Regions from separate parts of the Mycolicibacterium fluoranthenivorans genome, predicted to be linked through region 4. Evidence: predicted binding sites of a transcription regulator. Region 4 holds the regulator's gene; each other region holds the start of a gene.

Region 1 (6,016 bases), 1.0 Mb from region 4:
CGACATCCGGGCCCGCTTCGTGGTCATGGCACAGGGTTCCTACAACCGCCCGAAGCTGCCGGGGATCCCCGGGATCAAGGACTTTGCCGGGCATGTCTTCCATTCCGCACGCTGGGATTACGAGTACACCGGGGGTAACCCCGACGGCGGTCTGCACAAACTCGCGGACAAGCGCGTCGCGCTCGTCGGCACCGGTGCCACCGGTATCCAGCTGGTACCGCACCTCGCCCGTGACGCCAAAGAGCTGTTCGTCTTCCAGCGCACACCATCCTCGGTGGACGCGCGGTCCAATCCGCCCACCGATCCGGAGTGGGCGGCGTCGCTGCAGCCCGGCTGGCAGGACGAGCGCAAGCGCAACTTCCACAACTGGTCACCGTTCGTCGGCGTGGTGTTCGGCGAACCAGACCTGGTGTGCGACTTCTGGACCGAGCTGGGTCGGAACCTGACCGCTCGCATCGCGGGCAGCGCTGACCCGGCATCGGTGACGATCGAGCAGATCATGGCGTTCCGTGAGGAAGAGGACTACAAGATCATGGAACGGCTGCGTCGCCGCGTCGCCGCGATCGTCGAAGATCCCGACACCGCCGAGGCGCTGAAGCCGTACTACCGCTTCATGTGCAAGCGGCCGACCTCCAGTGAGCATTACCTGGCCTCGTTCAATCGGCCCAACGTGACCCTGGTCGATGTGTCGGCATCCAAAGGTGTGGAACGGCTCACCGAGAAGGGGATCGTCGCCGGCGGTGTCGAATACGAGGTCGACTGCGTGATCTTCGCGAGCGGTTTCGAGATCTCCACCGAGATCAGCCGGCGGTTCGCGATCGATCGCATCGTGGGCCGAGACGGGCTCTCGCTGTTCGACCACTGGGCCGACGATTACCAGACACTGCACGGGATGACCAGCCGCGGTTTCCCCAACCAGTTCTTCATGGGCTTCATCCAGGGTGGGGTATCGGCCAACACCACCGCGATGTTCGAACAACAGGCCGAGCACATCGCCTACATCATCGCCGAGGCCCAGAACCGTGGTGCCACCACGGTCGAGCCCAGCCGGGAAGGGCAGGACGCCTGGGTGTCGACGGTCCGCGAACTGGCGATCGACAACTCGGCGTTCGAACTCTCCTGCACCCCTGGTTATTACAACAACGAGGGACGCGGGGGTGCGGAACGCAACGGATCGTTCCTCGGGGACTTCTACTCGCCCGGCTTCTATGCCTTCGACGATCTGATCGCGCAGTGGCGGGCCAAGGGTGACCTCGACGGGCTGGAACTCACGTGAGCGCTGCCCTGAGATTCGACGATCGTGTCGCCGTCATCACCGGCGGCGGCCGGGGCCTGGGCCGTGAGTACGCCCTGCTGCTGGCATCGCGAGGTGCGAAGGTCGTCGTCAACGATCCGGGCAGCAGCCTCACCGGCGACGGTTCCGACGGCACTCCCGCACAGCAGGTGGCCGATGAGATCGTCGCCGCCGGCGGGCAGGCCGTTGCCAACACCGATTCGGTGGTCACCGTCGACGGCGGAGAAGCCATCATCGACAGCGCCATCCGGCACTTCGGCCGCATCGACATCCTCATCCACAACGCCGGCACCGTGCGCCGCGGGTCGCTGAAGGAACTGAGTCCTCAGGACTTCGACGCCGTGCTGGACGTGCACCTGCGCGGCGCGTTTCACGTCGTCCGGCCGGCATTTCCGGTCATGTGTGCCGCCGGTTACGGCCGCATCGTGCTCACCTCGTCCATCGGCGGGCTCTACGGCAACCACCATGTGGCCAACTACGGGGTGGCCAAGGCCGGGCTGATCGGACTGTCGAACGTGGCGGCCCTCGAAGGGGCCGCCGACGGTGTCCGGTGCAACGTGATCATTCCCAGTGCGGTCACCCGGATGGCCGAAGGCATCGACACCTCGGCGTACCCGCCGATGGGGCCCGAGTTGGTGGCCCCGACCGTCGGCTGGCTGGCCCACGAATCCTGCTCGGTGACCGGGGAGATGCTGGTCGCGATCGGCGGCCGGGTGGCCCGCGCCTTCATCGCCGAGAGTCCCGGGGTGTACCGCCCGTCGTGGACCATCGAGGATGTCGCCGACAATATCGACGGAATCCGCGATGTGTCGGAGCCGGTGATCTTCCCGCCTGCGCCCGACGGGCACACCGACCACATCCGCTACAGCTTTGCGAAGGCGACCCATGGCTGACGGACCGCTGGCCGGGGTGCGGGTCATCGACCTCACCGCCATGGTGATGGGGCCGTACTGCACCCAGATCATGGCCGACATGGGCGCCGACGTGATCAAAGTGGAACCGCCGCAAGGAGATAACACCAGGTACATCTCGGTGGGGCCGTCCCCGGGGATGAGCGGGGTGTTCGTCAACGTCAACCGCGGTAAACGGGCGATCGTGCTGGACCTGCAGACCGACGACGGCAGAGCGGCGCTCCGCGGACTGATCGGGACTGCCGATGTCTTCATCCACTCGATGCGGGCCAAGGCGATCACCACACTGGGATTCGGTTACGCCGATGTCGTCGAGCTCAACCCGTCGATCGTCTACACCAACTGCTACGGCTACGGCCGGCGCGGCCCGGATGCGGACCGGCCCGCCTACGATGACACGATCCAGGCCGAGTGCGGATTGCCTGCGGTGCAACAACAGTTGACCGGGGAAGCCGGCTACGTCGGGACCATCATGGCCGACAAGGTGGCCGGCCTGACGGCGCTCTACGCCACCACGATGGCGCTGTTCCATCGGGAACGCACCGGTGAGGGCCAGGAGGTGGAGGTCAGCATGTTCGAGACGATGGCCTCCTTCATGCTCGTCGAACACGCCAACGGCGCGATGTTCTCACCTCCGCTCGGGCCGGCCGTGTACCCGCGGGCCGTGGCGCCCAACCGGCGGCCGTATGAGACCAAAGACGGTCAGATCGCCGCGCTGATCTACAACGACAAGCACTGGCGTGGATTCGTCGAGCGTGTCCAACCCGATTGGAACACAGGTGAGTTCGATACGCTGGAGCAGCGGGCACGCCAGATCGACACCGTGTACGGGTTGGTGGCGCAGACGCTGAAGGAACGCACCACCGCGGAGTGGCTCGGGCTGTTCCGGGAACTGGAGATCCCGGCCGCACCGATCAACACCCTCGACGCGTTGTTCGACGACCCGCACCTCAACGCGGTCGGTCTGTTCGAGACGGTCGATACCCCGCACGGGCCGGTGCGTTTTCCCGGCGTGCCCACCTGGTTCTCCCGGACGCCCGGACGCGTTCGGGGACCGGCGCCCGAACTCGGTGCCGACACCGAGACGGTACTGGCCGAACTCCAGGCGCTGCCTCGGCACTAGGAACGTGTCCGCCGGAGATATTGCTTGCGCGGGATCCGCGCGGGGCGTATCGTCGAACATACGTTCGAGTGAATTGTGGCTCCCGATACCCGGTGAGCTTTGCCTGCGACTGTGTCGCTGAGAGGTTCGCTGGTCCCCGTGGGACTGTCCGAGCCACGTTGCCTTGTCGAGCCTGAATCGTCTGCCCGCGTGCACCTTTGCGAAAGGTTGGGGTATCTGGCATGGACGCCACCCATCTCGACACCTTCGTCGATGCGCTCATCGATGACCTCACTGCGGCGCCTCCGCCCGAGGAGGGTGCCGAACGCACGCTGTTCGATCTGCTCGACCATCCCCGGCGGGTGGTCGACGAACAGCCGGTGCTCGCCGTGCTGGCGGTCGCGGTCACCGCCCGGAACCTGTTCGACCATGTGATCGCGCAGGCGGCCGCGGCCGCTGAGCGTCTCGGGATCCCAGCACGCCGACACCTGCGCTCGGGAGCCGATCTGCTCATCAGCCTGGGGGTGGCCCCCGGCGCCGCGCGCAGGGCTGTGCGGGTGGGGCGGGCAGCACACACTCTGCCGGCCCTCACCCGGGCGCAGCGTCTGGGTGGGCTCGGCATCGAGTTCGCCGACGCGGTCGGTAGGGGAGTCGCACACATCAGTGACAGGGTCGCGTTGTCCGATGAGGACAGGGCGACGGTCGCCACATTGCTGATGATCCAGACCACGCCCGCGGACGTGAGTAAGAAAGCCCGCGAGATCGCCATCGACAAAGCCTCGAAACAACCGCACGACGAGGCGGCGGTGCCGATCGCGGAGAACAGTGACCTCAACGAGATGACGCTGGTGCAAAACGATGATGGACGGGTCAGTGCCACCCTCGATCTCGATGTGCTGACCGGCGAGGAGCTGTTCGCAGCGTTGGACCCGTGGTGTCGGCCCGTGCCGCTACCGGATGGATCACCGGACCCGCGGTCGACCGGCAGGCGTCGCGCGGACGCATTCGGTCAGCTGGTGCGGGGCTTCCTGTCGAACTCACAGCGTCCGACCTCCGGTGGGGTGCTCCCGCACGTCACCCTGCTCCGGCCGGCCGGGGCAGGGCGAGCGGGGGTGCCCGATGACGGGTGCGTGGACACCCTCGGTTTCACCGGGCCGGTCAGTGCCACCACCGCCGATCTGATCTCCTGTGACAGCTCTCTCGGATCGGTGATCGTGGACGACGTCGGCGCCCCGCTGGACGTGGGGCGCAGCGAGCGGCTGTTCCCGCCCAGGATTCGTAAAGCGCTGGCAGCGCGCGACCGTGGCTGCGCGTTCCCCGGGTGCGGGAGGCCGGTGTCGTGGTGCGACGCCCACCACATCGAGCCGTGGGGCGCTGGAGGCGTCACCTGCCTCGACAACGGCGTGCTGTTCTGCCGATGCCACCACACCTTGATCCACCACAGCAACTGGCAGGTCTACCTGGGCCCTGACCGCCACCCCTGGTTCATCCCACCCCGTGATCCGGCCGGTCCCGAACCTCCGCATATGCGATCGCACGCACGACGGACCATGACCGACCTGCCCGCCGCCGCCTAACCGAGTGGGGCGCACCTTGACAACTACACAGGGAATCGCACGAGCGGCGGGAACCGGCGGAGATGACGCCGTCGGACCCGCCACGACGATGCACCGGCGTGCACGTCCGGCTAGAAGGTCTAGAAGGTCTAGAAGGTCTTGGCCAACCGGTCGGCGAGAATGGCAGCGAACCGCGCCGGATCGTCGAGGGAGCCCCCCTCGGCGAGAAGGGCTGTGCCATAGAGCAACTCGGCCGTGTCGCTGAGCCCGTCCTGTGACGACGCCAACGCGTCCCGCAGACCTGTGACGAGGGCGTGCTCGGGGTTGATCTCCAGAATGCGCTTGCCGACGGGCACCTCCTGACCGGAGGCGCGGTACATGCGCGCCAACTGCGGGGTGATACCGAAGGTGTCGGTGATCAGGCAGGCCGGCGACGAGGTCAGCCGAGTGGACAGCCGCACCTCCTTGACATGGTCGTCGAGCGTCTTCTGCAGCCAGGTCAGCAGATCGGCGAACTCGGTGCGGTCGGCGTCGGCCGTGTCGTCTCCGGAGCCGAGGTCGACTTCACCCTTGGCCACCGACTGCAGCGCCTTGCCCTGGAATTCCGGCACCGACTCCACCCACACCTCGTCGACGGGGTCGGTGAGCAACAGCACTTCGTAGCCTTTGGCCTTGAACGCCTCCAGGTGCGGCGAACTCTCCAGCAACCGGCGCGATTCGCCCGTCGCATAGAAGATCTGCTCCTGGCCGTCCCGCATCCGGCTCACGTAGTCGGCCAGCGTCGTCGGGGTGTCCGGACTGAAGGTTGACGCGAACGACGACAGTCCCAGCACGGTCTCGCGGTTGTCGGGGTCGGAGAGCAGGCCCTCCTTGAACGCGCGCCCGAACTGCGTCCAGAAGGTCGCGTAGTCGTCGGGTCGGTTGGCCTGAAGGTCCTTGATCGCCGACAGCACCTTCTTGGTGAGGCTGCGCCGGATCACCTTGATCTGGCGGTCCTGCTGCAGGATCTCGCGAGACACGTTGAGCGACAAGTCCTGCGCGTCGACGACACCCTTGATGAACCGCAGATACTCGGGCATCAGCTCATCGCAATCACCCATGATGAAGACGCGCTTGACGTACAACTGCACGCCGGTGTGCCCGTCCCGGTTGA
Region 2 (6,016 bases), 1.7 Mb from region 4:
GTGCGACGTGCCGTGGAAACCGTAGCGCCGGATGTGCCACCGCTCGGCCACCTCACGGTCGATGGCATACTCCGCCGCGGCCGCGGGCAGATCATGGAAGAACGCGGTGTCGAAGACCGCGATATGGGGCAGTCCGGGCAGCAGCTTGCGGGCCTCGCGGATGCCCAGCACCGCCGGCGGGTTGTGCAACGGGGCCAGCGGCGCCAGCTCGTCGATCTTGGCCAGCAACTCGTCGTCGATGACGGCAGGCTGATAGAAGCGGCGGCCGCCGTGCACCACCCGGTGCCCGACCGCCACCAGGTCGTCGGTGTGCACCCCCGCCGCGGTCAGGGCGTCGAAGACCTCCCGCAATGCGGCGCTGTAGTCGGTGACGCGTTCCACGATGCCGCTGCACAGCGAGCGGCCGGAATCCGCCTCCAGCACCTGGTATTTCACCGAGGAGGACCCGGAGTTGAGCACCAGCACGCTCATTTGGACTGCGCCTGGATCGCCGTGATCGCCACGGTGTTGACGATATCCTCCACCAGCGCACCTCGGGACAGGTCGTTGACGGGTTTGTTGAGCCCCTGCAGCACCGGTCCGATCGCGATGGCCCCCGCGCTGCGCTGCACCGCCTTGTAGGTGTTGTTGCCGGTGTTGAGGTCCGGGAAGATCAGCACCGTGGCCTGGCCGGCCACCGGGGAGTCCGGCATCTTGGTGACCGCCACCGACGGTTCCACCGCGGCGTCGTACTGGATGGGGCCCTCCACCAGCAGGTCCGGTTCCCGCTCACGCACCAGTTCTGTTGCGGCCCTGACCTTGTCGACATCAGCGCCGGTACCTGAGGTACCGGTCGAATACGACAGCATGGCGACCCGCGGGGCGATGCCGAATTGCGCGGCGGTCCGTGCCGAGGAGATCGCGATATCGGCGAGCTGTTCGGAGGTCGGGTCGGGCACGATGGCGCAGTCGCCGTAGGCGAGCACCCGGTCCTCCAGACACATCAGGAAGATGCTCGACACCGTCGATACCCCGGGCTGGGTCTTGATGATCTCGAAGGCCGGGCGCACCGTGTGTGCGGTGGTGTGCGCCGCACCCGAGACCATGCCGTCGACCATGTCGTTGTGCACCAGCATGGTGCCGAAGTACGACACGTCATGGATGATCTCGCGGGCCTGCTCGACGGTGACACCCTTCTTGCTGCGCAGTTCGGCATATTGGCGGGCGAACTGGTCGCACAGCTCGCTGGTGCGCGGGTTGATCAGCTGGGCACCGTCGAGGTCGACGCCCAACTCGGCGGCTCGGGCCCGCACCGCGCCTTCGTCGCCGAGGATGGTGAGGTCGGCCACCCGGTGCGCCAGCAACCGGCCGGCAGCCTTCAGGATCCGGTCATCGTCGCCCTCGGGCAGCACGATGCGCCTGCGGTGGCTGCGCGCCCGGTCCTGCAGCTGGTAGGTGAACATCTGTGGGGTGATCACCTCGGGTATCGGAATGGCCAGCTGGGCCAGGAGATCCGCGGTGTCCACATGGGTTTCCATCAGCGCCAGGGCCGTGTCGATCTTGCGAATCGAGGTCGCGGTCACCCGCCCGCGGGCCTTGGCCACCGCCCGCGCCGTGTCGTAGGTACCCGCCTCGGTGGCGATGACCGGCAGCCGGAGGTTGAGCCCGTCGACCAGTTTGGCCACCGCCGGGTGCAGTTCCAGTCCGCCGTTGAGGATCAGGCAGGCCAGGGACGGGAAGTTCTCGGCGGCGTGCGCACTCATCACCGCCATCACCACATCGGAGCGGTCACCGGGGGTGATGACGGCCATACCGTCGCTCAGGCGATCCAGCACGTGCTCGGCCGTCATACCGGCGACCAGCACGCCGAGCGCCTCGCGGCTCAGCAGCGCCTCATCGCCATCGGTCAGGGTGCCGTGCACTGCATCACGCAGTTCCGCGACCGACGGTGCGACCAGCAGTGGCTCCTCGGGCAGCACATAGCTTTTCGGGCCGTTCGGGGCGAGCGCGGCGGCCAAGGTGTCGATCAGGTCGGTCAGTTGCGCCGGGTCGCATCGGTTCGCCACCACCGCCGCGGTGTGCGCGTGTTGGGCTGTCAGCTCCGCCAGACACAGCTCGACGACCTGCGCCACCTCGTCCGGGGTGCGCTCCGAGGCCCGCACCGCCAGCACCACCGAGGCGCCCAGGTTGGCCGCGATCCGCGCGTTGACCGCCAGCTCGCTGGGGCTGGCCACATCGGTGTAGTCGCTGCCGACGATCAGGACGGCATCGCACTGGGCGGCCACCTCGTGGTAGCGCTCGACGATCTCGGTGATGGCGCCGTCGAGGTCTTCGTGCAGGCGCTGGTAGCTGACGCCGACGCAGTCCTGGTAGCTCAGCCCGGCCGTGGCGTGGGCCAGCAGCAGTTCCAGGATGTAGTCGCGCCGCCCGCCCTCGGAGCGGGCGATCGGCCGGAACACGCCCACTTTGGCGACATTGGCCGCCAGCCGCGCCAGGATGCCGAGCGCAATGGTGGACTTCCCGGTGTCACCCTCGGGTGAGGCGATGTAGATCGCGGACGCAGCCATGGGTAGAGCCAACCAAATGACTGAACGTGAGCCAACTCATCATGGGTCTTCCCCGCGTCCGAGGAGATCTTCGGGGTGGTGCAGGGGGTTGACCCGAGGCGGGCCGGCATCCAACTGCGGTGGTGGAATCCATTCCACCCGGCCGCTCTTGCCGATGCGGGTCTTCCAGCCGCCCTCTTTGACCAGCCGATTGTGTGGCCCGCAGGCCAACCCCAGGTTCGGGATGTCGGTTTTCCCACCTGCTCGGTAGTCGGTTTCGGCGTGATGGCTCTGGCAGAGGTAGGCCGGGACGGGGCAGCCGGGATAGGTGCACCCGCGATCGCGGGCGTGGAGCACCATCCGCTGCCCTGGTGAGGCTGTCCGCCGGGCCCGGCCCAGATACAGCGGCACCGCCGCATGCTCGTCGAAGACGCTCAGATAGTGCCGGGCATGGCCGGCCATCCGGATCAGATCGCACATCGGCAGCTTCGAGCCGCCGCCGGTGCGCGCGACCCCCGCGGCGTCCTCCAGCTCGGTCACGGTGGTGGTCACGACGACGGTGACGGGCAGCCCGTTGTGCTCACCCAACTCCCCTGAGGCCAGGGCCGTGCGAGCGATCGTCATCAACGCGTCGTGCTGGCGCTGCCCCAGGCTGCGGGTGTCGGCGGCGACCGCCTCGGCCGACGGTGTCCCTTTGGTGACCGGAGTCTCGTCATTCGGATTGCACATGCCCGTGGCCGCGAGCTTGCCCAAGGCCGGCTCCAGATAGGCACGGAATTCCGGGGTGACCTTGGCACGCAGGTCGCTCAGCCCGTCGGCATCCTGCGGGCCCAAGATCAGCTGGCGGAACATCTCCCGCCGATCGATGGCGTCCTCGTCGTTGGGTTCGGGCCCGTCGGGATCGAGCAACTCCAGGAGTAACGATGCCGCGCTGCGCAGCGCCTCCGGGGCCTGAATCGACGCGACCCCGGCCAGATCGGCCTCGGCTCGGGCACGGGTCTGCGCATCGACTCGGGGTGGGATCTTCTTCATCGTCCGGGTGATGATGCGGACATGTTCGGCCGAGAGCTCACCGCGCGCCAGCGCGGCCGCCGTCGCCGGATACTGCGGCTCCAGTGGTTCGCCGGCGACCGACCGCCGCGGTCCCAGCAGCTCACCCTCGGTGAGCCGCCGGCAGGCTTCGGTGTTCGAGATACGCAACCGGATGGACAACACATCGGCCCAACTACGGATGCCGAGCTCGGCCGGGCTGGACTGTGCCTTCACCGCCGCCATGACTCGGTGCTGAACCGCGGGCAGCCGCCGGTACACCTGCTCCAGCGCGGACTGGACTTCGAGCAACTCGGCGACGGGGACCTCGTCGAACGCGGCGGCGGACAGCTTGTCCACTATGACCGCGAGATCGCCGATGCCTTCCATGATTCGAACATTAGTGCGAACCACCGACAAGTACCGACGTTATCCACAGTCGCCGATTCATCCACAGATCCACTGCTGCAAAGGAATTGGGACTTGACAAGCGGCTAAACCTGCGCACTGAAACGACCCAGGAGAAGCTGCTCGATCCGATCCATCAATTCGTGCGGATCATCGGCGGTGGCGTCTTTCCACTCAAGGAGGGCGTCAAGCAGATTTTGCGGCTCAACCGTGAGCTGCGGACCGAGCAATACCGTTTCGGATGGTTCAGTCAAATCTGCTGCATGATAGGAAATTTCCACCCGTAGTGCCTTGGCTCCGCTCACCTCGGCAACCCACTTGGGCGCGACTGCCTGGACTCGTTCGCGGGTGAGTTCCATCGGCGCGAACTTCGGCCCCGCCGACGGCACAGTCAATGTCGACGGCGTGATTCGCAAGATGCTCTTGCGCCACAGGCGAATAGCGGAGTCCAGAAAGATCGGCGTGAACAGCAGCAAGATGCCTCCGCCGAACCGAAGCCAGACCGGATTACCCGGTGCAAGACCTGCCACAAGCATGGCCGCACCCGTCAGAGGAAGCGCCAGGTTCACGTAGTACGCATTTCCTTCGAACCACGGGATGTATCGGCAGCTGATCTCGTCGGCCGTGCGTTCTACGCCAGGCCGAAAGATCCGGCGCCTTCCGAGGATGATGAGGAACGCAGCGCAGAACACGATGACCGACCAGTACCAGGGCATCCCAGCCCGTGCCGCGACCACGGTCAGTAAGCACAGGGCAAACCCGGCGATGTATCGCAGCAGCTGCCACGAACGTCCGCGTCCCTTGGTATCTGACATCACTGGCTCCCGTGTGTTCGGACGGTCAGCCAGATACTCGTATCGTCCACCGGCGAATCGTGGAGCGCGGTCACCGTCAGTTGGGCGATGAGCGTCTCCTTTTCAGTCATGATGATTCTAGTGCGCGACACACTGTCGATGCTTCCGAGTTCGTGAGCGATCTCCATCGAAAGCGCCCCCACAACGCCGGCTCCTTCGCTTGCGGCAGCGAGTTCGCGGTGCAGCTCGCGGCAACCCGGCACCATCTGGATCTGCTGTTCGGCCAACATCGCGAATACCTCATCTGCGTGGAGTACCGCCTGGACACGATGCATGGTCAACACCGCATTGGCGCAGAACTCGTCCATACGCGGGTCGCTGCGACAGATCCACACGTGGAGCCCGACAGTCGAATCGAACAGCTCCCATCCCGACGGCGCCCCCACCTCCACGACGCAACCGGTGAATCGGTCGACCGGGAACGCAGCAATACCCTTCTCCTGCATGAATCCATCGAATCTCACTGGTCGCAACTATCCGAAACCAAAGACGGACTCCACCGCATCAGCGACCGGATCCCAGCCCCAGTCGATCACTTTCGACACACCCAAGGCTGTGCCCGCTCCCACGGCTGCACCGGCCACCAGACCGATCGCAGTGCCCACGCCTGGAACGACCGAACCCGCCGTTGCGCCGATCGCCATATCTGCGGCTACCGCTCCCACACCGAGCCCAGCTGCAGTCGCAAAGGTTTCCCGAGTCACGGCCTCGGTCACCGAATTCCCGTCATGAATATCGGACATCACCGAAGGCACCGCGCTGACCGCAGCGACCAACCCGCCGACCCGGGAAAATCCTTTCAACTCGACACCGCCGATCTTCGGATCCTCCAACCATTTCAACAGGCCGGGGTCGGCCGCACCCGGGCCGGTACCGGGAGAGTCCGCGATCATCTTCAACGTCGTCTGCCGCACGCCATCGGCGGTCCCGCCGGCCACTGCACCCGCTCCTGCGATCGCCACATCGCCCTTGGTCACGGTCGGCCCCGACGCCTCCGTCGACCCCCCGGCAGCCTGCGGCCCCTCTCCGGGGATCGCTGCCATGGACGACTCGGCCGCCGCCATCGCATTCACGTAGGTGTCCCGACTGCCCTGTACTTCGCCCAGGGTGATCCGCATCGTGGCGACCGCCGCGTCGTGCAGCGCCCTGGTGTCCTGGTTGGTTGCCTTGGCCGCGCCGATCGCGTCATCGGCGCCGTGC
Region 3 (6,016 bases), on a different contig from region 4:
ACCCGATCGTGGTCAGCGATCGACCAACACCCCGGCTGCTCGAACAAGCGGAGACGGCTCAGCTTGTCGTGGTCGGCAGCCACGGCCGCGGCGGATTCGCGGGCATGCTGCTGGGCTCGGTCAGTGGGGCAATCGTGAACGCCGCGCAGATCCCTGTGATCGTCGCCAGAATGCCTCGATAGCGTCGCGCAACAACGGGATCGACGCGGAGCCAGCAGGGCAAGACATGGCCGCACGACGTCCGAACGTCGAGTTGTCGTCGGTGATCGGCGGCAACTCGACGTTCGGAGAACGAGACGTCAGAGGATGTAGAGCATCTCCTGGTACGTCGGCAGCGGCCAGAGGTCGTCGGCCACCACACCTTCCAGCGTGTCCGCGGCGGCGCGCACCGCGTCCATCAACGGGAGCAGGCTCTGCGCGTGGGCGGCGTGCTCGGCCGCCGACTCGCCACCGTGCTCGCCCATCGCCGTCTTGAGCGCCGCGAGCGCAGCGGTCAGCTCGGAGATCGGGGCCGAAACCGACTGCAGCAGCGTGAGATCGGGCTCGAGGCCGGCGGCCTTGAGCGTCGCGACGTTCGAGGCCAACTCCGTCTGGTAACGGATGGCTGCGGGCAGGACCACCGTCGAGCCGACCTCAAGCGTGAGCTTGGCCTCGACGTTGACGGTCAGCACATATGTCTCGTACCGGACCTCGACGCGGCTGTGCAACTCGCGGTCGTTGAAGACGCCGTACTTCTCGAAGACCTCGATGGCTTCCGGCTTGATCAGTTCGGGGATGGCGTCGATCGTGGTCTTGAGGTTCGGCAGGCCACGCTCGGCCGCCTCGATCTGCCAGTTGTCCGAGTACCCGTCACCGTTGAACACCACCGCGCCGTGCTCGGTGATGATCTCGGTGAGCAGCGTCTGCACCGCGGTGTCGAACTCCTCGCCGGCGGCGACCGCGGTTTCCAGCTTCGTGGCCATGTAGTCCAGCGAGTCGGCCATGATCGTGTTGAGGATGATCATCGGCACGTTGATGGTCTGGCCCGAGCCCGGTGCGCGGAACTCGAACCGGTTGCCGGTGAAGGCGAACGGGCTGGTGCGGTTGCGGTCGCCCGGATCGGTCGGCAGCACCGGCAGCGTGTCGACGCCGATGATCATGCTGCCCTTGCCCTTCGACGACGTGGCCGCGCCCTTGGCGATCTGCTCGAACACGTCGGCGAGCTGGTCGCCGAGGAAGATCGAGATGATCGCCGGCGGGGCCTCGTTGGCACCGAGCCGGTGGTCGTTGGTGGCCGAGGCCACCGAGACCCGCAGCAGGCCGGCGAACTTGTGCACGGCGCGGATGACCGCGGCACAGAAGACCAGGAACTGGGCGTTCTCGTGCGGGGTGTCACCCGGCACCAGCAGGCTGCCGAACTGGGCGTTGCCCAGGGAGAAGTTCACGTGCTTGCCCGACCCGTTGACGCCGGCGAACGGCTTCTCGTGGAACAAGCACTCCATGCCGTGCTTCTTGGCGATGGTTTTGAAGGTCGTCATCAAGAGCTGCTGATGGTCGGCGGCGATGTTGGCCCGCTCGAACATCGGAGCGATCTCGAACTGGCCTGGTGCCACCTCGTTGTGCCGGGTCTTGGCCGGGATGCCGAGCTTGAACAGCTCACGCTCGGTATCCATCATGAAGCCCAGCACCCGGTCCGGGATGGCGCCGAAATAGTGGTCGTCGAACTCCTGGCCCTTGGGCGGCTTGGCGCCGAACAGCGTGCGGCCCGCATTGATCAGGTCCGGACGGGCCAGGAAGAAGTGCCGGTCGACCAGGAAGTACTCCTGCTCGGGGCCGCAGAACGACACGATGTGGTCGAAATCCTTGTGCCCGAACAACTTCAGGATGCGCTCGGCTTGGGCGCCCATGGCCTGCTGGCTGCGCAGCAGCGGCGTCTTGTAGTCCAGGGCCTCGCCGGTCATCGAGACGAAGACCGTCGGGATGCACAGCGTGTTGCCGTTCGGGTTCTCCAGGATGTACGCCGGGCTGGTGACGTCCCAGCCGGTGTAGCCGCGCGCCTCGAAGGTGCTGCGCAGGCCGCCCGAGGGGAAGCTGGATGCGTCGGGCTCGCCCTGGATCAGCGTCTTACCGGCGAACTCGGCCAGGGTCTGGCCGTCGGAAACCGGCTCCAGGAAGCTGTCGTGCTTCTCGGCGGTCAGCCCCGTCATCGGGTAGAAGACGTGCGCGTAGTGGGTGGCGCCCTTGGACAGCGCCCAGTCCTTCATCACCGAGGCGACGGAGTCAGCCACCGCGGGATCCAGCTTGGCGCCCTTCTCGATGGTCGCCACCACGGACTTGTACACCGACTTCGGCAGCCGCAACCGCATCTCGGCCAGCGTGAAGACGTTCGAACCGAAGATCTCGCCGGGTTCTTCGGTGGGGTCGAAGCTGAAGGCCGGGGGCTCGTAGGCCTCGACGCTGGTGATCGCCTTCAGGCGTGCCGCATTACCGCTCAATGGAGTTCCTATCGCCGCTCGTGCATGACCGACCCACGGTAGGAAGATTCGATGGCGGAATTGTTACGTGCGCGTCAAGGACGCGATTTAGATGTAACAGGTGGACGGGCACTCTGCGCTCAACCTGCTCGCGAGTCACTCTGATCTACTGCTTCACTTCGGTTTCTTTGACCACAAACTCGCGGGTTTTGTCGGTGTTCGCACATATGTTCGATATATGCACAAGGGAGCGGTCGAGGCGGTGGCCGCGTTACATGCTGCCTACCAAGCCTTCGCCGCCAGCGACTTCGAGGCGCTCACCCACGCCGAGTTGATGGCGGTCTTGGACGAGTACGAGACACTCACATGCCGGCTTCCCTCCCAGATGCATCGCATGCTGGCGCAATTGCAGGCCGATACCACCCCAGGAGAACTGGGCGCGGCGACGTGGAACTCTGTGTTGCGGATCCGCTGGCGCCTTTCCACCGCCGAGGCCGGCCGCCGGTTGGCAGCGGCCGCCGACCTGGGACCGCGCCGTTCGCTGACGGGTGAAACGCTGCAGCCGGCGTTGGCCGCCGTCGCGGCCGCTCAGGCCGCCGGGCTCATCAACGGCGGCCACGTCGACGTCCTACGGGATGTCATCGATCGCCTGCCGGGATTCGTCGACGCGACCACCCGGGAACAGTTCGAGATGGATATGGTGCGCATAGCCACCGGCGTGGGCCCCAAAGAACTCAAAGACACCGCCGAACTGCGCTTGTTCCTGCTCGATCAGGACGGACCTCTACCAGACGACGCCGAACGCGAACGCAAGCGTGGGGTCGTGTTCGGCAAGCAGGGCCGCGACGCGATGAGGTCGGTGACGGGCGATTTGAATCCCGAGGCGTCAGTCGTATGGGAGGTGCTGTTCGCCAAATTCGCGGCGCAGGGGATGTGCAACCCCGCGGACGGCGAACCGTGCATCTCCGGCACCCCGACGCAAGCCCAGATCGACAACGACCACCGCACCCTGGCCCAGCGTCAGCACGACGCCATGATCGTCATCGGCCGGATGGCGTTGATGAGCGGTGATCTCGGCCAGCTCAACGGATTACCCGTGTCGGTGATCATCCGGACCACCTTGCAGGATCTGGAATCGCGCGCCGGGATCGGCGTCTCTGGTGGCGGCACAAAGATTCCGGTCAAGGACGTCATCCGGATGGCCTCACATGCCAACCATCACCTGGCCGTCTTCGACAAGGCCACCGGATCGGCCCTCGCCCTGTTCCGTGCCCGCCGGACCGCGTCACGGGCCCAACGGATCATGCTCATCGCGCGTGACGGCGGCTGTACCAAACCGGGTTGCACCGTCGGCGCCTACGGCAGCGAAGCGCATCACGCGGTGGCTGATTGGGCACACGGCGGCAACACCAACGTGGACGACATGGCGCTGGCGTGTGGGCCCGACAATCGCATGGTGCACCGCGACGGGGGCTACACCACCACCATCAACGGTCGCGGCGAGGTCGAATGGCAGGCGCCGCCGTGGCTCGACAACGGCCAACAGCGGATCAACTATGCGCATCGGCCCGAACTGCTCCTGAGACCCGTCGAGGAGGAACCGCAATCTCCGCGCGGACGGACGGCGGCGCCCACAACGGGAGGCAGCAAGCCAGGGCTTGCCGAGCACGACACCGACCACGCCGACGGCGGCACGGGAACGCGCGGACCCTGAGTGGGCGGCCCGCCTGGCCCGCGGGCCGCGACTCAGAGCGATCGCGCCGCGGCGTCGATCCGCGCGCCGAGATCGATTCCCTCGGCCACGGCAACGAGGGCAGCCGCCACAATCGATGCCGGGGCGCGGTCGAGCACGACCAACCCGATCGCGGGGCTCGGGCCGTGTTTGACCATCGGCCGCGCGGCGAAGTCCGGCGGCACGCCCAGCTGCGGCAGCCACGCGGTGGAGGCAATCGTGGCCCGCCCCGAATGCGTCAAGTGCGCGTAGAGCGCATCCACGGAGTCCGCTTCGACCGCGGGCCGGTAACGGATGCCCTCGGCGGCCATGTTGGCATCGAGGATGCGGCGATTGCGCATCGTGGTCGTCAGCACGCACAGCTCAAGGTCGGCGGCATCGACCCAGGTCACCTCCGGTTCGGCCATCAGCCGATGGTCGGCGGGGGCCACCAGCACGTACTGCTCCCGGTACATCTGCACCGACCGCGTGCCCGGCGGGGCCTCGTCATCGAGATAAGTGAGCCCGGCGTCGATCTCGAAATCGGCCAACCGCCGCGCGATCTCCCGCGACGACAGCGCCTCGATACGGACCGAAGCGGCCGGGTTGCGGCGCAGGAACTCCGCGGTGATGAACGGGCTGGCCGGCACCGCCGTAGGAATCGCGCCCAACCGCGCGGTGGCCGTCAGCCGCCCGTGCATCCGTTCCAGGTCGGCCAACATCTCATCGCGTTCGGCGATGATGCGCTGGGCCCAGGCCACCACGCGCTTGCCCTCCTCGGTGAAGCCCTCGAAGCGACGGCCGCGTTGCACGATGACGATGCCCAGATCGCGTTCCAAGCGGCGGATGGCCACCGACAGCGTCGGCTGGCTGACGTGGCAGCGCGCGGCAGCCCTCCCGAAGTGGCGCTCGGCGGCGAGGGCCAGCAGGTAATCCAGGTGTTGCAGCAACACATCACTCGCCATCAAAAACACGATAGACGTTCGCTATCACCGCATGTCAAATACCGAATACCAACCCACCTTCATTCGGCGCAGCGGCCGTTCTCGGGGATTAGATTGGAGATATGACCCTCGCCAAGGACGGCCGTGACGTCGATGCCACGTACGACGAACGCGATGTCCGGGTGACCGGCGCCGAACACGAAGCCGCCGGGGTCAAGGCCGTGCTGGTCAGCATGCAGCGCGGGCTGACGCAGATGGGTCCACTGCGTACCGCCGCGGCGCTGACCCGGCTGAATCAGCGGCACGGTTTCGACTGCCCGGGCTGTGCGTGGCCCGAGGAGCACGGCGGACGCAAGCTGGCCGAGTTCTGCGAGAACGGCGCCAAGGCCGTCGCCGAAGAGGCCACCAAACGTCGCGTCACCGCGGAGTTCTTCGCCCGGCACTCGGTGGCCGACCTGTCCGAGAGGCCCGAGTACTGGCTGTCCCAGCAGGGCAGGCTCACCGAGCCGATGGTGCTGCGCCCCGGGGCCACCCATTACGAGCCGATCGACTGGGACAGCGCCTACCGGCTGATCGCCGCGGAGCTCAACGCGCTGGACTCCCCCGACGAGGCGCTGTTCTACACCTCGGGCCGCACCAGTAACGAGGCCGCGTTTCTCTACCAGCTGCTGGTCCGCAGCTTCGGCACCAACAACCTGCCGGACTGTTCGAACATGTGTCACGAATCCTCGGGCACCGCGCTGGTCGACTCGATCGGCATCGGCAAGGGCTCGGTGACCGTCGATGACCTCGAACACGCCGACCTGATCGTCATCGCCGGGCAGAACCCCGGCACCAATCATCCACGCATGCTTTCGGTGCTGGAGAAGGCAAAAGCCAACGGCGCCAATATCATCGCCATCAATCCC
Region 4 (6,016 bases):
TCGATGCCGATGGGCAGCGAGGCGCTGGCGCTGCTGCGACTGCCGTTGGTGCTGCCCGCCCTTCAGATGGCCGGGCGGGTCGGCGGCGCACTGTTCGGTTCGACGGGGGTCGGGCGTGATCTGCCCGACATGCTGCGGGTGCTCAACGATCTGCCCGAGCCGACGGCGTCCTCGGCGTTCGCGCGCACCCTGCGGGCGGTCGTCGACTGGCGCGGCCAGGTGGTCACCATGCTGGACCGATGTTATTTGACGGAATCGGTTCCCGTTCAGCTCGTTTGGGGCAAGAAGGATTCCGTCATCCCGGTCAGTCACGCCCACCTTGCACACTCCGCGATGCCCGGATCGAAGTTGGAGATCTTCGACGGTTCCGGGCATTTCCCGTTCCACGACGATCCCGACCGCTTCGTCGAGATCGTCGAGCGCTTCATCGACTCCACCCAGCCGGCCCCCTACGACCAGGAACTCCTCCGGGACCTGTTGCGGGCCGGCATCAGCGAAAAGGCGATCACCGGGCCACTCGACACCCGAGTCGCCGTGCTCGATGCGATCGGCGGGGACGAGCGAAGCGCCACCTGACTACCATCGACGTCATGGCGGTCGAGGTCAGCGTGCTGCGAGTGTTCACCAGTCCCGAAGGCGAGTTCGGCAATCCGCTCGGCGTGGTGGACGCCGCCGCCGTCGATCCGGCCGACCGGCAACGGTTGGCTACCGAATTGGGTTACAGCGAAACCATTTTCATCGACATTCCGGAACCGGGTGCGACGACTGCACGCGCCCATATCTTCACTCCCGCCACCGAGTTGCCGTTCGCCGGGCATCCCACCGTGGGTGCGGCCTGGTGGTTGCGTGACCGCGGCACCCCGGTGCGGACCCTGTCGGTACCCGCCGGCCTGGTACAGGTCGAATACACCGAGGACGGTCTCACCGCCGTCAGCGCCCGTGCCGAGTGGGCACCGGAATTCGCGATCTACGAGCTGGATTCGGTGGCCGAGGTGCGCGATGCCGACCCGTCGGACTACCCCGGCGACACCGGGCACTACGTGTGGGCCTGGACCAGCGCCGCAGACGGGGCGCTGCGGTCGAGGGTGTTCGCCCCACACGTGGGAATCGTCGAGGACGAGGCGACCGGCGCTGCCGCGGTGCGGATGACCGACTATCTCAGCCGGGATCTGCACATCACCCAGGGCAAGGGCTCGGAGATACACACCTGGTGGGATCCGCAGGGCTGGGTCAAGATCGCCGGGCGCGTGACCCGCGACAGCGACACCGTGGTCGAATGAGCGGGCTCAGCCGGTGCTCGTCACACGGCGATGGGCGCGCAACGCCTCGATCTCGCGCTCGAAATCGGCGGCCGAGCTAAACGACCGGTACACGGACGCGAATCTGAGGTAGGCGACCTCGTCGAGGTCGCGAAGCGGCCCGAGGATGGCGAGCCCGACCTCGTGGCTGGGAATCTCCGGCGAGCCCGCGGCCCGCACCGCATCCTCGACCTGCTGGGCCAACAGGTTGAGCGCATCGTCGTCCACCTGACGTCCCTGGCAGGCGCGACGGACACCCTTGATGACCTTCTCACGACTGAACGGTTCGGTGACGCCGCTGCGCTTCACCACGGCGAGCACCGCGGTTTCCACGGTGGTGAACCGGCGCCCGCACTCGGGGCAGGAGCGGCGGCGCCTGATGGCCTGCCCCTCATCGGTCTCGCGCGAGTCGACGACCCGTGAATCAGGGTGACGGCAGAACGGACAGTGCATCACCGCTCCTTCGCCGCACCGAATGTCGACCACTTCGAACGACTCCGAGCCTACCTGCACCACCCGCAGGCGTCGCCCGTCTGTCCTGATTGGGCGCTGGACGGGCGGCCGGCCGGGCACCGCCGACATTGGGCGGCAGCGCGTTTGGCCACTCACGAGTCAGCCGATCGGCGCGATGAGGGTCCGCCCGGCGGGCACCGCAGCGGAGTCGAGCTTGTTGAGTTCCTTGATCCGGTCGACCACCGAGTCGACGGGTGCGTCGGGAGCGACCCGCTGCGCCACATGTTGCAGCGTCTCCCCCGCTTCGACCTGCACCACCGACAGCCGGGTGGGTACCTGCACCGCAGCCTGGCCGACGTCACCGCCCACCTGGGCGACCAGACCCAGCCACACCGTGATCGCGGCGGCGATCAGCGCCAGCACCACGGTGGTGACCGGGGTGATCGGGCGGCGGCGGTGCGAGGCCCGTGACATCAGGACGCCGGTGCCGCGGTGCCCGAGCGGGGCACCCGAGGGCCGGCGCACCTGCGGGCGACGGCGCCGCACGACCACATCCCGCGGCAACGGCCACACCTCGGCCGCGGCGCGCCGCCGGACCTCGACCTGGCCGCGGCCCACGGGGCGCGCGTCGAAGTGAGATTCGAACTCGCGATCGAACTCGCGGTCGAACTGGGTGTCGAATCGAGTCTCCAGAATGGTCATTTCTCCGCCTTTCGCCGAGTGGGCCTGCCGATCGTTCGCTTGTGTGTTCGAAGATAGTCGATCATGTGTTCGATGGATAGAACATGTGATCGAACTGTTGCAAACGATAAAGGCACCCACCGACAAGTGGCGGCGCACGCCGACACGCCTCGAACACATGTTTGATTAATGGTCCCGGGGCGACTAGATTCGGCGCCATGAGCGAGCACACCGACACCCCTGAGGCGCGTTCAGGACTCACCGAGCGGCAGCGCACCATTCTGGAGGTCATCCGCGCGTCGGTGACCAGCCGTGGCTACCCGCCGAGCATTCGGGAGATCGGTGACGCGGTCGGCCTGACGTCGACCTCGTCTGTCGCACACCAACTCCGGACACTGGAGAAGAAGGGCTATCTCCGTCGCGATCCCAACCGTCCTCGCGCGGTGGACGTCCGGGGTTCCGACGATACGGTGACGCCGATCGTCGCCACCGACGTCGCCGGATCCGACGCGCTTCCCGAGCCGACCTTCGTGCCGGTGCTGGGCCGGATCGCCGCCGGTGGCCCGATCCTGGCCGAGGAGGCCGTGGAGGACGTGTTCCCGTTGCCCCGCGAACTCGTCGGCGAAGGGTCGCTGTTCCTGTTGAAGGTGGTCGGCGAATCCATGATCGACGCAGCGATCTGCGACGGCGACTGGGTGGTCATCCGTCAGCAGAACGTCGCCGAGAACGGCGATATCGTCGCGGCGATGATCGACGGCGAAGCCACGGTCAAGACGTTCAAGCGCACCCGGGGTCAGGTGTGGCTGATGCCGCACAACCCGGTGTTCGATCCGATCCCCGGCAACGACGCAGTGGTGCTGGGCAAGGTCGTCACCGTCATCCGCAAGATCTGACGGAGATCAGTTGGCGCGAACGAATCCGTTCGTCACCGCGAATTCCTCATTGACGAACCAGATCTCAGCCGGTGTCTGGTCATAGCCGGGCATACCGGGCGTCCAATACTCGCCCGTGCCGGTGTGCGCCTTGATCAGATAGCCCTCGGGTGCGCGGTACGGGTCGCTACCCGCCAGGCGCATCGAGGTATTTGCGGGATCCGGCTCCTCGATATGGATCGCCGCATGGCGTCCGCTGGGGAAGTCGGGTTCGTAGGTCGAGCGCGGAATCGGCGGTAGGCCCGCCACCAGGGGTACGGCGGCAGTCTCCGGTTCGGGCTCGTCGTCGTGGTCCACCTCGTCGCGATCGCTGAGGTCGTCGTCATCCTCGGGGACATCAGACTGGATGCGGGTGGGGGCCGTGTCGACAGAGTCGGCATCGGAGTCGAATTCCAGCGATTCGTGGGCATCGGGTTGGGCCGGTTCGCCGGCTTCGTCGTGCTCTTCGGCGCCGAGCCCCGCCAGCGCCCAGGGACTCTGCGGCGAGTAACCGCCGGGCTCCTGGCCGAATGCGGCGGGCCCACTCTCGTACTCGTCGGGCTCGTGTGACTCGGCGCGGCCGTCGAAACCCGAATCGTGCGGGCCTCGGTAGCCGGCCGCGTACTCGTCCTCACCGTAGCGATCGCCGTCGTAGCCATCGCCCTCGTGGTGCTCGCCGTCGTAGTGCTCACCGAAATGGTCATCCCGCGACCGCCGGTTGCGCAGCACCGCCGTGATGATGAGGCCGACCAGTGCGAGCAGCGGGATCAGGCCCAGCAGCCACCACCAACTCCACGCGTACCACTTCTTGCCGGCGGTACTGCTGGGCTCTGCGGCGGGGGCTTTGGGCGCATCGGCACCGGGCACCTCGAGGCCGGCCAGTTGCGACTGCAGATTCGCGGGCTCCGTCGTGAACTTATGGGTCGACTGGTCCCACGAGATGCTGCCGCCGTTGAACTGCTGGGTGATGACATCACCGTTCTGGGTCTGATCGCTCTTGGGCGCACCCAGATCCCCGGTGGCACCGCCGAGTTTGTCCCACGCCGCGTTCATGGCACCACGGACGATCACGGCGCCGAAGTCGGGAGTCCAGAAGATGACGGGCTTGTCCGCGGCGGCGAACGGCACGAACCGGCTGGCCGGGGCCAGCCCGCCGTCGGATTCGCTGGCGGTCGGGAAGCCGAGATCGCCGGTGGGTCCGCCGACGCTCTCGTACTTGGCCAGCACCTGACCGGTGACGACATCGGCGCCGGTGGCCGGGCTGTAGAAGATCTTGCCGCCGGCGTAGTTCTGGCCGACACCGTCGGAACCGATGGCGTACTGACCGCCGTCCGGGGCGCCGAGCGGACCCAGCGCTCCACCGGCAGCGCGGCGGGCCGCCGCGATCTCCGAAGTGGCGTCGGACGGGACCTCCAGGCCGGCGAGTTGATCGGCGAGTTCGGGCGGCGTCGTGGTGAAGGCCTTGGTCTTCCGGTTCCACGACACCTCACCGCCGGTGAACTGCTGGGAGATCACCTCCCCGCGCGAGATCTCATCCCCGGTGGGCACTCCGAGCACCGCGGCGGATCCGCCGAGTTTGTCCCACGCGGCGTTGATCGCCCCGCGCACCACCCTGGCTCCGTTGTCCGGTGTCCAGAAGATGACGGGGTTGTCCGCCGCACTGAAGGTGGTGTTGCGACTGCCGGGCGCGCGGCCCGGTCCCTCATCGATCGTCGGAAAACCCAGGTCGCTGTCCGCGGGACCGCCCAGAGACTGGTATTTGTCCAGGATCGCGCCGGCCATGATGTGCGCACCGGTCTGCGGAGTGAAGAAGATCTTGCCTCCGGCGAAGTTCTGCCCGAAGCCCGCACCGACGGCGTAGACGTCGCCGTCCTTGCCACCCAGGGGTCCGGTGTCGCCACCGGCATCGTCCCACGCGGCGCTGATCGCTGCGTCGGCGTCGCTCTCGGGCGTGGCCGACGCCGGTGCCGCGAGCACCATTGCCAGCACGCCGGCCACCACCATCATCGGCGCCGCCAGCCCTAGCAACGCGCGCCCGGCGGCGGTACGCAGCCGGGTTCGCTGCCTGGTCATCGGTCCTCCCCAACGTGTGCAAAGCATGAGAAAAGTATCGCTTTCGTCAACTTTGCGTCAGCGGGGCGTCATCTCGTGGGATATCGCGACCTGTAGCGAATGCGTGTCGGGCCCGCGGCGCGTCGGCATCGAACCTCAGACGCCCAGGCCGCGGCCGATGATCTCCTTCATGATCTCGGTGGTACCGCCGTAGATGGTCTGGATCCTGGAATCCAGGAAGGCCTTGGCAATGGGGTACTCACGCATATAGCCGTAGCCGCCGTGCAGCTGCAGGCAGCGATCGACCAGCCGGACCTGAGCCTCGGTGGAGTACCACTTGGCCATCGCCGCCTGGTCGACGGTCAGCTTGCGGTCCAGGTGCAGGCGGATGAACTCGTCGACCATGATCCGCACCGCGGTGGCCTCGGTGGCCAGTTCGGCGAGCACGAATCGGTTGTTCTGAAAGCTGCCGATCGGCTTGCCGAACGCCTTGCGCTCCTTGGTGTACTGCAGCGTCGCCTCCAGGGTCGCCTCCATCGCGGCGGCCGCCATGACGGCGATGCTGATCCGCTCCTGCGGCAGGTTCTGCATCAGATAGATGAAGCCGAGCCCTTCCTGACC

The links. The regulator LexA, encoded in region 4, represses DNA repair genes until DNA is damaged. The targets are predictions, from matches to a motif close to CGAACANNTGTTCG.
Region 1: the regulator LexA is predicted to act here: its motif matches at 3,382-3,395, upstream of FHU31_RS08225 (HNH endonuclease signature motif containing protein).
Region 2: the regulator LexA is predicted to act here: its motif matches at 3,949-3,962, upstream of FHU31_RS04900 (HNH endonuclease signature motif containing protein).
Region 3: the regulator LexA is predicted to act here: its motif matches at 2,674-2,687, upstream of FHU31_RS19810 (HNH endonuclease signature motif containing protein).

The regions. Positions count from the first base shown of each region.
Region 1 is NZ_JAANOW010000001.1:1,669,993-1,676,008, forward strand. It holds gene FHU31_RS08210 (flavin-containing monooxygenase) at 1-1,276, shown strand, start outside; gene FHU31_RS08215 (SDR family NAD(P)-dependent oxidoreductase) at 1,273-2,187, shown strand; gene FHU31_RS08220 (CaiB/BaiF CoA transferase family protein) at 2,180-3,328, shown strand; gene FHU31_RS08225 (HNH endonuclease signature motif containing protein) at 3,550-4,884, shown strand; gene htpG (molecular chaperone HtpG) at 5,013-6,016, opposite strand, start outside.
Region 2 is NZ_JAANOW010000001.1:996,937-1,002,952, reverse strand. It holds gene FHU31_RS04910 (acetate kinase) at 1-471, opposite strand, end outside; gene pta (phosphate acetyltransferase) at 468-2,546, opposite strand; gene FHU31_RS04900 (HNH endonuclease signature motif containing protein) at 2,586-3,944, opposite strand; gene FHU31_RS04895 (hypothetical protein) at 4,049-4,777, opposite strand; gene FHU31_RS04890 (LpqN/LpqT family lipoprotein) at 4,777-5,280, opposite strand; gene FHU31_RS04885 (putative alpha/beta hydrolase) at 5,290-6,016, opposite strand, start outside.
Region 3 is NZ_JAANOW010000002.1:364,179-370,194, reverse strand. It holds gene FHU31_RS19820 (universal stress protein) at 1-182, shown strand, start outside; gene FHU31_RS19815 (glutamine synthetase III family protein) at 300-2,474, opposite strand; gene FHU31_RS19810 (HNH endonuclease signature motif containing protein) at 2,692-4,167, shown strand; gene FHU31_RS19805 (LysR family transcriptional regulator) at 4,200-5,129, opposite strand; gene FHU31_RS19800 (FdhF/YdeP family oxidoreductase) at 5,231-6,016, shown strand, end outside.
Region 4 is NZ_JAANOW010000001.1:2,675,689-2,681,704, reverse strand. It holds gene FHU31_RS12950 (alpha/beta fold hydrolase) at 1-576, shown strand, start outside; gene FHU31_RS12945 (PhzF family protein) at 591-1,280, shown strand; gene nrdR (transcriptional regulator NrdR) at 1,287-1,751, opposite strand; gene FHU31_RS12935 (LysM peptidoglycan-binding domain-containing protein) at 1,911-2,453, opposite strand; gene lexA (transcriptional repressor LexA) at 2,651-3,325, shown strand; gene FHU31_RS12925 (sunset domain-containing protein) at 3,332-5,416, opposite strand; gene FHU31_RS12920 (acyl-CoA dehydrogenase family protein) at 5,552-6,016, opposite strand, start outside.